Regions from separate parts of the Oceanobacillus sp. FSL K6-3682 genome, predicted to be linked through region 2. Evidence: riboswitches for the same ligand, from Rfam matches in the RefSeq annotation. Region 2 holds a riboswitch; the other holds the start of a gene.
What was found. A riboswitch is a leader RNA that binds a small molecule or an ion and turns the genes downstream of it on or off. The one in region 2 is predicted to bind cobalamin.

Region 1: linked by a shared signal. The riboswitch ahead of MHH51_RS20355 (ABC transporter substrate-binding protein) and the one ahead of MHH51_RS03605 (1-propanol dehydrogenase PduQ) in region 2 are both predicted to bind cobalamin.

The regions. Positions count from the first base shown of each region.
Region 1 is NZ_CP150263.1:4,181,046-4,185,486, forward strand. Features, by position in the region: gene MHH51_RS20350 (iron ABC transporter permease) at 1-720, opposite strand, end outside; gene MHH51_RS20355 (ABC transporter substrate-binding protein) at 710-1,708, opposite strand; cobalamin riboswitch at 1,967-2,146, opposite strand; gene rpoE (DNA-directed RNA polymerase subunit delta) at 2,354-2,863, opposite strand; gene icmF (fused isobutyryl-CoA mutase/GTPase IcmF) at 4,105-4,441, opposite strand, start outside.
Region 2 is NZ_CP150263.1:698,997-703,437, reverse strand. Features, by position in the region: gene MHH51_RS03610 (response regulator) at 1-532, opposite strand, end outside; gene MHH51_RS03605 (1-propanol dehydrogenase PduQ) at 784-1,914, opposite strand; cobalamin riboswitch at 2,407-2,593, opposite strand; gene MHH51_RS03600 (fructose-1,6-bisphosphatase) at 2,703-4,441, opposite strand, start outside.

The DNA of each region.
Region 1 (4,441 bases), 1.4 Mb from region 2:
ATCTACTCCTAAATGCTGTGCCCGATCTTCTCCAAATGACATAGCATTTAATTCCCTTGTGTTCATCAGCAATAATAAACCGCCGATAATTAAAAACGGTAAAATAATTCCGACGTATTTCCAGCCGCGCATTGATACACTTCCCAAGAGCCAGCCGATTATTTGCTGCAGCTCTTGTCCTGTTAATGCAATAATCAAAGAAATAATGGATCCTAAAAAGGAGCTGAAAATAATCCCCGTCAGAATAATTGATTCGACACGCATTGTTTTATCAATTTTTTTCGCAAAAAAGAGCACAGTCATAATGGTCGCCAGTGCAGAAAGGATACTTAAGAATGGCAACGTATACATTCCCAAAAACGGGATGGAGATATTAAAAAATAAGGTTGATACCGCCCCGACAGATGCACCCGATGAAACACCGAGAATGTAGGGGTCAGCTAAAGGATTCCGCAATAAACCTTGAAAAGCCGCTCCTGCAATCGCAAGAGAGGCCCCCACAAGTCCCGCCAGGATAACCCGTGGCAAGCGTATATCATATACAATGCTGATGGACTTTGGATCGACATCATTACCTATAGGAAGATGAAATACCTCTGAACCGATAATTTTAACAATTTCAGGTATCGGGACAGAGACACTGCCAACCGAAATTGCTATCAGCATGGTACTGATTAAAAACGCTAATGAAAGCGTATATTTCAATAAATTACTCTTCATCAAAAAGCTCCGGATACACTGACTCAGCGATTTCTCTTGCTCCATCAACGAGACGAGGCCCCGGTCGGGACACTGTATCCGAATCAACATCATAAATTCTTTCATTTACCACGGCATCTACAGCATCAAAACCATCTCTTGAAGTCACTTCACCGATTGGATCTTCTACATAAGAACCATATGTTGAAATAATCACCTCTGGATTCAGCTCTATAATTGCTTCCGGGTCCATCTCAACCCAGCCTTCCTGATCACCGGCGGCATTATCTGCATGGATAATCTGCAGCAGCTCATCAAGGAATGTGTTCTGTCCGGCTGTATAGATATCTGGTGATGGAGAAATCTCAAAGAACACAGATTGACGATCTTCCTCTGCTACTTCTGAGGTTATTTCCTCTAATTCTGCAAAGTCAGCCTGCATATCTGTAACTAATTGTTCTGCCTCTTCTTCAGCACCGACAACCTGTCCAATATTGTCAATTGTCTCATAGGTGGTATCAACATCTGTTGCGTCTGCAACGGTGAACACTTCAATATCAGCGCCTTCCAGTTGATCTAATGCTTCCTGTGATGAAGCCACTAAAGATTCATGTGCTAAAACAACATCCGGGTCCAGGCTGATAATCACTTCAACATTAAATTCCATGCCGCCAACCTTATCAATATCAAAAACCTCTTCCGGGTATGTATCGTTATCAGAAACACCGACCACCTTATCTCCTTGTCCTAAAGCAAATGTAATTTCTGTGTTACTCGGCATCAATGAGACAATTCGCTCTGGTTCTTCCTCCAGTGTCACTTCATTATCTATTGCATCTGTTATCGTTAACGGATAAGCAGAATCATCTCCATCTGTTTCCTCTGCAGCTGATTCTTCATTTGTCGTATTTTCATCCGGTGCAGCTTCATTTCCGCTGTCATTATTACTGCATCCGATTAAGAAACCCGCTAATAAAGCCAGCAGCAGAACCTGTAAAAACTTTTTCATTTTAACTTCCCCCTTGATTTTAATGTATTTTTACATGTTCAGCCGTTTTTTATCATTGAGGAAGCACAGATGTGAAATGGCTTTCAAAAATTATTCTTTCTGCTAAGTATCCTGAATCAAATAGCTTGTATAGTTAGCAGATATCCAATTTTCACACTGGATTAAAATGAGCTATGCTACGCTAAAAAACATCTCCACGGCAAATGAAGATGTTAGAAAGATTCAGAAAAACGCTTCACCTTACTATCCTCGTAGAATTGGCTGGAACTAAAAATAGGCAGGTATCCTGGCTCTTGGTCATCACTCCCAGACTCCTTCCCATACATGTTTGTACAGTGGCTCGTTCTGTTCGCTCGCAATTACAGTGGCGGGACCGCGTTGGAATTGCACCAACTTCCCTTTATGATTTTAAAAATCACCTATTTTTATTTTATGTAATTGTTTTCTAAGTCTATTTTACAATGTTTTACTATGAAAGACTATAGAAAGAAGTGAGAGTTTATAAAAAGTTCACTTATAAGATATTATTCCTGCTAAAATAGAGTTTCATCAAAGCTTCCTTCCGCTATAAAAAAAGCTGGAACAAACTGAGTTCTAACTCAACTTGTTCCAGCTTTTTTATTCATTCCTTTTATATGAAACAGATTAGCGGTCGTCCTCATCATCATAATCTAATTCATCCAAATCGTCTTTACCGATGACATCATCTACTTCATCTTCAATTTCCTCCAGGTCTTCATCTTCCTCTACATCATCGAAATCATCCAGCATATCATCGATGTCTTCATCTGTTACATCTAAATCATCATCAATTTCTTCTGTTTCTACTACTGCTGCTGCTTTTTTCTTCTTTTTCTTACGTTTTTTCGTCGGCTCATCTGTAATTTCTTCTTCTGCCTGCTCTACTGGATACCAGCTTTTTAATCCCCACATACCAGATCCTAATGTTAAGTAGCGTCCGTCAACATTCATATCTGTGTAGAATTGTGCAATCATATTTTCCTTATCTTCTTCTGAAAAGTTTTTTAAATCTGCTATTTTAGAGAATAAATTTTGAAATGAGACTGCTTTATTTTCTTCCTTTAAAATAATGGAACCTAATTCAATCATGGACAAATTGCTGATTTCTTCTTGTGTCAATTCTTTCACGCTCACGTTCATGCACTCCTTTAAATATATAATTAAGGCTAAAGATAGCTATCTATGCTGCAAATAATTATTATATATGCGATTTTGTCACAATAAATCTATTTTACATTATAAACATATTTGAATGCAATTATCCAGTGAAAGTTTACGGTTCTGTATTCTTAAATAAGCTGAATAGTGATCACTCCGGAAAAACACTGCGCTTTCCCGCAGGAGTCTCCGTGTTTTTCCTACGTTAGATAGTTTCATGTCCATCTATCTTAAATTTTTACTAACCCGACAATATTGCTGCAGTTACTCGTTTCTATCGAAAACCATCGCTAGTCACTACTCTACATAATCATCTTTATTATGATAAACTCAAATTTCGCACTTTAAAAAGTAACTTCCTATCCATAGGAACAGGGGGTTGATCATTTCCTCCATATATCTGTTGACAAATATAGAAGGTAAAGTGTATAGCAACCGCTACGGCGGACCGTTTTGCTTTCCTAGGGGCACGCTCTTCAGCTAACTTTTGCCAAGAAGATCACTTGGCAAAAGTGGATCTTCAGATGGTGCTTAATCCCTCAGGAGTCAAAACGGTCCGCCTCCGCTAACAGGGTATTCTATACTAAAATAACTGAACAAATAAAAGGCGGATCTGACGGAACAAATTTTTCATGTTTTATGGTAAAGATGCTCAGTAATCCTTATTTTTGGTGCATGAAAGCTATTCTCGATATGATTTATTCATGTTGTCATGATTTGAACTGCTAAAAACCGTTTAAAACATCAGCATGATTGTTTATTTAGGCTAAAAAACGATGATTTCAGCTAACTTCATCAGGATATTATTTCTTCCATGCGCTGTAGAATCCTATTAGAGCGCAGGCCAACCACGTAGACTCCTGTGGGAACAGGGCGAGCTGAAGATCCACTTGAAAAGCGGGTTTCTTTTCAAGTTAGCTGAAGCCGTCCCCATGGAAAGCGGAGTGGTTGGCCGGAGCGGAAGTTATACACAATAACCTGTTCAAAAAATAAAAAGATGAGTTAACTAAAAGCAAGCATGATAATTGAGACCATGTACATCCTGGAACAACAAGGTTTATATGTTTATTCTTAGGTGCGAAAGTTGAGTGATAAACAAGAGCATGCAAGTTCCTATTTCAACTTATACAGTAAGGGAAATTAATCATAAACTATTCATTTTTATTATAAAAAGAACGTGAGCGTGGGTTTCATAGTTCATTATACTTTCAACGAGTTTACATATTACGCCGGTATTGTCCGCCGACCTCGTAGAGTGCTTTTGTGATTTGGCCCAGACTTGCGTAGCGGACTGTGTACAGTAATTCTGCAAAGATATTTCCATCTGTTACTGCTGTCTGTTTTAATCGTTTTAAAGCTTCTTCTACATTATCTTGATGCTCTGTCTGAAAACGGCGCAGTTCTTTGATTTGATGCATTTTTTCCTCTTCTGTTGCCCGGGCAAGCTCCATTGAGTCAATATCTTCTTCAGATGGAGGATTGGGATTTAAATACGTATTTACGCCTACAATCGGCAGTTCTCCAGAGTGCTTCTTCCCTTCATAATAAAGTGAT
Region 2 (4,441 bases):
TGGACTTCCTTCCATCCATACTCATTTTCCGGAGAAGCTTATAAGCCTCCTGCTCATCCAGATTTCTCTCTTTCATTAATAAACCCTTAGCTATATCAATAATCTTCCGGTCTTCCAGCTTTTGAGATACTTCCTGCACCTGCTTTTCCAGGGACTGGATCTTTTCTGCCCGTGATAAGCACATTTCCACTGTCGGAATAAATGATTTTTCATCCAGCGGCTTCACTAAATATCCAAGAGCCCCAATTTCTCTTGCTTTTTTCACAAATGCTTCATCGTAAAAAGCAGTAAGCAGCAATATACCTCCGGCAATCTTGTCATACATGATCTTCTTACTGGCCTTGAGTCCATCCAGTACAGGCATTTTTATATCCATGATAACGAGATCTGGACGTTGTTCCTGACAAACATCAATTGCTTCAAATCCGTCGGAAGCCTGTCCTACTACATTGTACCCGGCTTCTTCCAAAAGCTCCTGCAAATCCATCTTTGTAATAGGTTCATCATCGACTATCACAATTTTTTCATTCATATCCATACTCCTTAAACAGTATAATTCATTGTTGATTATTGATTATTGAAGAATTTAATAAGACTTCAGCCGTAAAAAATGCAAAAAAGGGGCATGAAAAAGATACATTCTTTTCCAAAGCCCCTTTGCTTTTATCATCAACTAACTGCATTCATTTGATTACTTATGCACGCCATTGTGCTTCTACAACCATTATATATTTGAAAGCACTTTCTTGCAAGCCTCTTTTACACTGAAGTCAATCCGCATAATTATCTTATCTTTTTTAAAATAGCTGTGATATCCTGAGGGGCCGGTTTAACAGGGTTCATATTTGTGCAGCTGTCGTTTAATGAAGCCTCTGCAATTTCTCTTTCTATCTCATCATTGTATTCCAATTGATATTCTTTTAAATTGGCAGCAATGTCTAACTTTTTCCGGAGCTTCTCTATTTCTTTAATAAGGCTTCTTACTCCGCTGGCATGATTTGCTGCAGGAAGATTCAATAACCGGGCAAGCATTGCATATCTTTCTGCTGCCGGAGTTATATACTGATGGTGATTTTGATGGATACCTGCATTAAAAGCAATGACGTGCGGGAGTAAAATAGCATTCAGACGGCCATGTGGAACATGAAACCTTGCCCCGCTGGCATGAGCAATACTATGATTGATCCCTAAACCGGCCGTATTAAATGCAAAACCAGCCAATGTAGAAGCATGATGAACTTTTTCCTTTGCTTCTTCGTCCTGTTCATTTTGATAGGATTTTGGCAAATAATCAAACAACAGACGAATGGCCTTCTCCGCCATGGCATCTGAAAAATCATTGGCATTTTTCGCAACATAAGCCTCTACAGCATGTGTTAAGGCATCCATCCCTGTATCAGCCACAATCGGTTTAGGGACAGTTTTCACAAGCTCTACATCTAAAATAGTCGTCTCCGGAATAAGAGAATCTGCTGTTAACGGGTACTTTACTCCTTTATTTTGATCCGTTATAACAGAATAGGAGGTTACTTCCGACCCTGTGCCGCTTGTTGTTGGAATAGCAAGAAGCGGGAGCTGGTCAATAGAATATACCTTCCTGGCGATATCCTTCATCGCTTTTGCCGCATCCATTGCCGATCCTCCGCCAATGGCAATGACAAAATCAGGCTCAAAATCCTTCATTGCCTCTACACCGGCAGCAACATTCTCTATCGGCGGATCAGGCACAACATCCGTAAATAACCGCCACACATTATCTCCTTCTGAAAGATACCCTTCTATTTTCTCCAAAATCTCTGTTTCTTTTAAAAAGGGATCCACAACAATGAAAATCCGTTTAGCACTAACTGTTTTCAAATAATCCAAAGCGTTCTTCCCGTAGTAAATATCCGTTTGAAAAGCCACCTTTTTCAAGAAAACTCCTCCTCATTTTTTGGCATAAAAAAAGGCAGAGGAGCTCTACAGAATTTATCATTCTGCAAAGCTCCTCTGCTTTTAAAACTACACGTCTTTGTGTTACCTGTAGTGTACTATTAATCTGTTAACCTTGTCAATTTTAATTTAGAAGCTGGAAGGTTCACCACTTCTTTGGAGCGAATCTTCCAGCATGGAAGGTATTACCTCTTTGTAATTACCTCTGTCCGAGCTGGTTACTTCTGCGTAACGATGCAGCCCCACGATCCATGTAAGGCTTTTTCAGCCTGCTGCATTGCAAGGCTCCCGAATGCTTAACAAACTTTTGGTTTCGCACAAACCAAAGTAAGTAGCGGCAATAAATGCTGTACATAGCACTTCTCGCTCTATACACATTAAAAAAACCCTCACCTGTCTTAAGTTGAGAGCAGCAAATAGAATTCAATTTGTATTCATTGAATTACCAGTATGCATCTCCTTTTCCCAGAAGGCAGCTGTGCATATTACTTTGGCAAGTCTCCTGACTCATGGCTGTCATCCACTCCGCCTTCCCGGAAGTATCCAGTGGCAATATAGAGTGAACCTACCATTTACAGTGGCCGGACCGTTCAGGATTTTCACCTGATTCCTTTTTAATCATTTACAGCATTGTAAATGAACCAAAATAAATTCCATATAAGTTTGTTAGATTTATTATATATCAGTTTCATACTTTTTCAAAGGAAAAGTTATCCCGGCTCTTTTCAACACAAAGACCAGGCATTCTAAATGCCTGGTCTTAACCCTATTTAATTAATATAACGATATGCCATCAGCTGATTCAGCATTTCAATTTCTTCTTGCAGCTTAGCTCCGATATTGGTTTCCCTGACCTTTTTCCGTTCCAGCTCTTTGTCTACCACCCGCCGGACAGATAAAACATCAGCACCATTTAATACAACATCTTCTTTTGAATTAAAATGCTGATGGGCAACGAGCTGCATTCCAAATGAATTATATAGTAAAGTATAGCCGGCGATACCTGTCGTAGATTGATAGGCTTTTGAGAACCCGCCGTCGATAACAATCATTTTCCCGTTTGCTTTAATTGGATTCTCGCCATCTATTTCTTTTACTGGTGTATGTCCATTAATAATATGCCCCTGACTTGGGTCCAGTTCAAATTCTTCCAGCATCTTACGGCACATTTCCACATTCTCACGTAAATAATAGTATGGATTTTTTTCTTCTTTATGAGATACCTTATCCGAAATAAAGTAACGTTCAAAAGTGGTCATAGCCCGTTTACCGAAGAGTGAAGAATATTCTCCTGTCCATAAATACCACACCATATCCGTCGCTAAATCATCTGTCAATTCTTTATGTGCAAAAGCATGGCGCAAATAAGACTCAAATTTATCCAGCAATTCTCTTCCCTTGTATGCTTTTCCCTCAATCTCCATCTGCTCCATATTTCCATTTTCATCAACAGGAATACAGCCATGAATTAATAGGTTTCCATTATATTTCAGATACAGACTTCCTTTTTTCATCAGGAAGTTCATATGCCTTTTCAGCTTCTCTGATTGCTGTACCGAGAGCAGAAGCTTATCAATGACTTCCTCTTCCTCTGGTAACAGCTTGGCAGGATCAGACGGGTCAATGGTAGAAAAACATGTGTTTTCCAGCGGATAAGTCTTCCCATATACCGTGATTTCCTGTTTCTCGTAATCCGTTTTTTCTAATACCAGCCTTTCTTCCATATTAAAGAAAGAACGACGTTTAATAATCGGGCTTTCCAGCTTAAACTGGATCATGGCAATTGCTTGGTGAATCTTCGTAATCTGTAATTTTTCCTGATCCGTAATATTCTGATCTGAATGTTTTTTAGGACGGAAAGCTGGATTATCTCCATAATACTTTTCCGCCAGGTTAAGTAATGGGCGTAAGTTAATACCATAAGCATCCTCTATGATATCTAAATTATCATAACGGGCACAGATTCGAATAATATTGGCCAGACAAACCTTAGAGCCTGCATATGCGCCAATCCAAAGCACATCATGATTGCCCCATTGGATATCAATCGAATGGTATCCAATCAGTGTTTCCATAATTTTATCGGGCTCTGGTCCACGATCATAGATATCTCCAACAACATGCAGGTGATCTACGACAAGACGCTGCGTTGTATAGGATAAGCCAATAATCAGCTTCTCTGCCTGACCAAGCGAGATAATTTTTTGAACAATCTTCTCATAATATGGCTTCTTATTTGTATATTCATCCGTCTTATACAAAAGCTCTTCAATAATATAGACAAATTGCTCCGGCAATGCCTTACGCAGCTTTGAACGTGTATATTTGGAGGAAGCATAGGAAATTAAATGAATCATATGATGAATTTTCTCTGCATACCATTCGTCTAACGCCTGCTTTGAATTAAATTGATGTTTAATAAGCTTCAGTTTATCTTCCGGGTAATAAACCAGCGCAGCAAAATCATTAATATCTTCCTCTGATAAGGTATCTTTAAAAATATCATTTA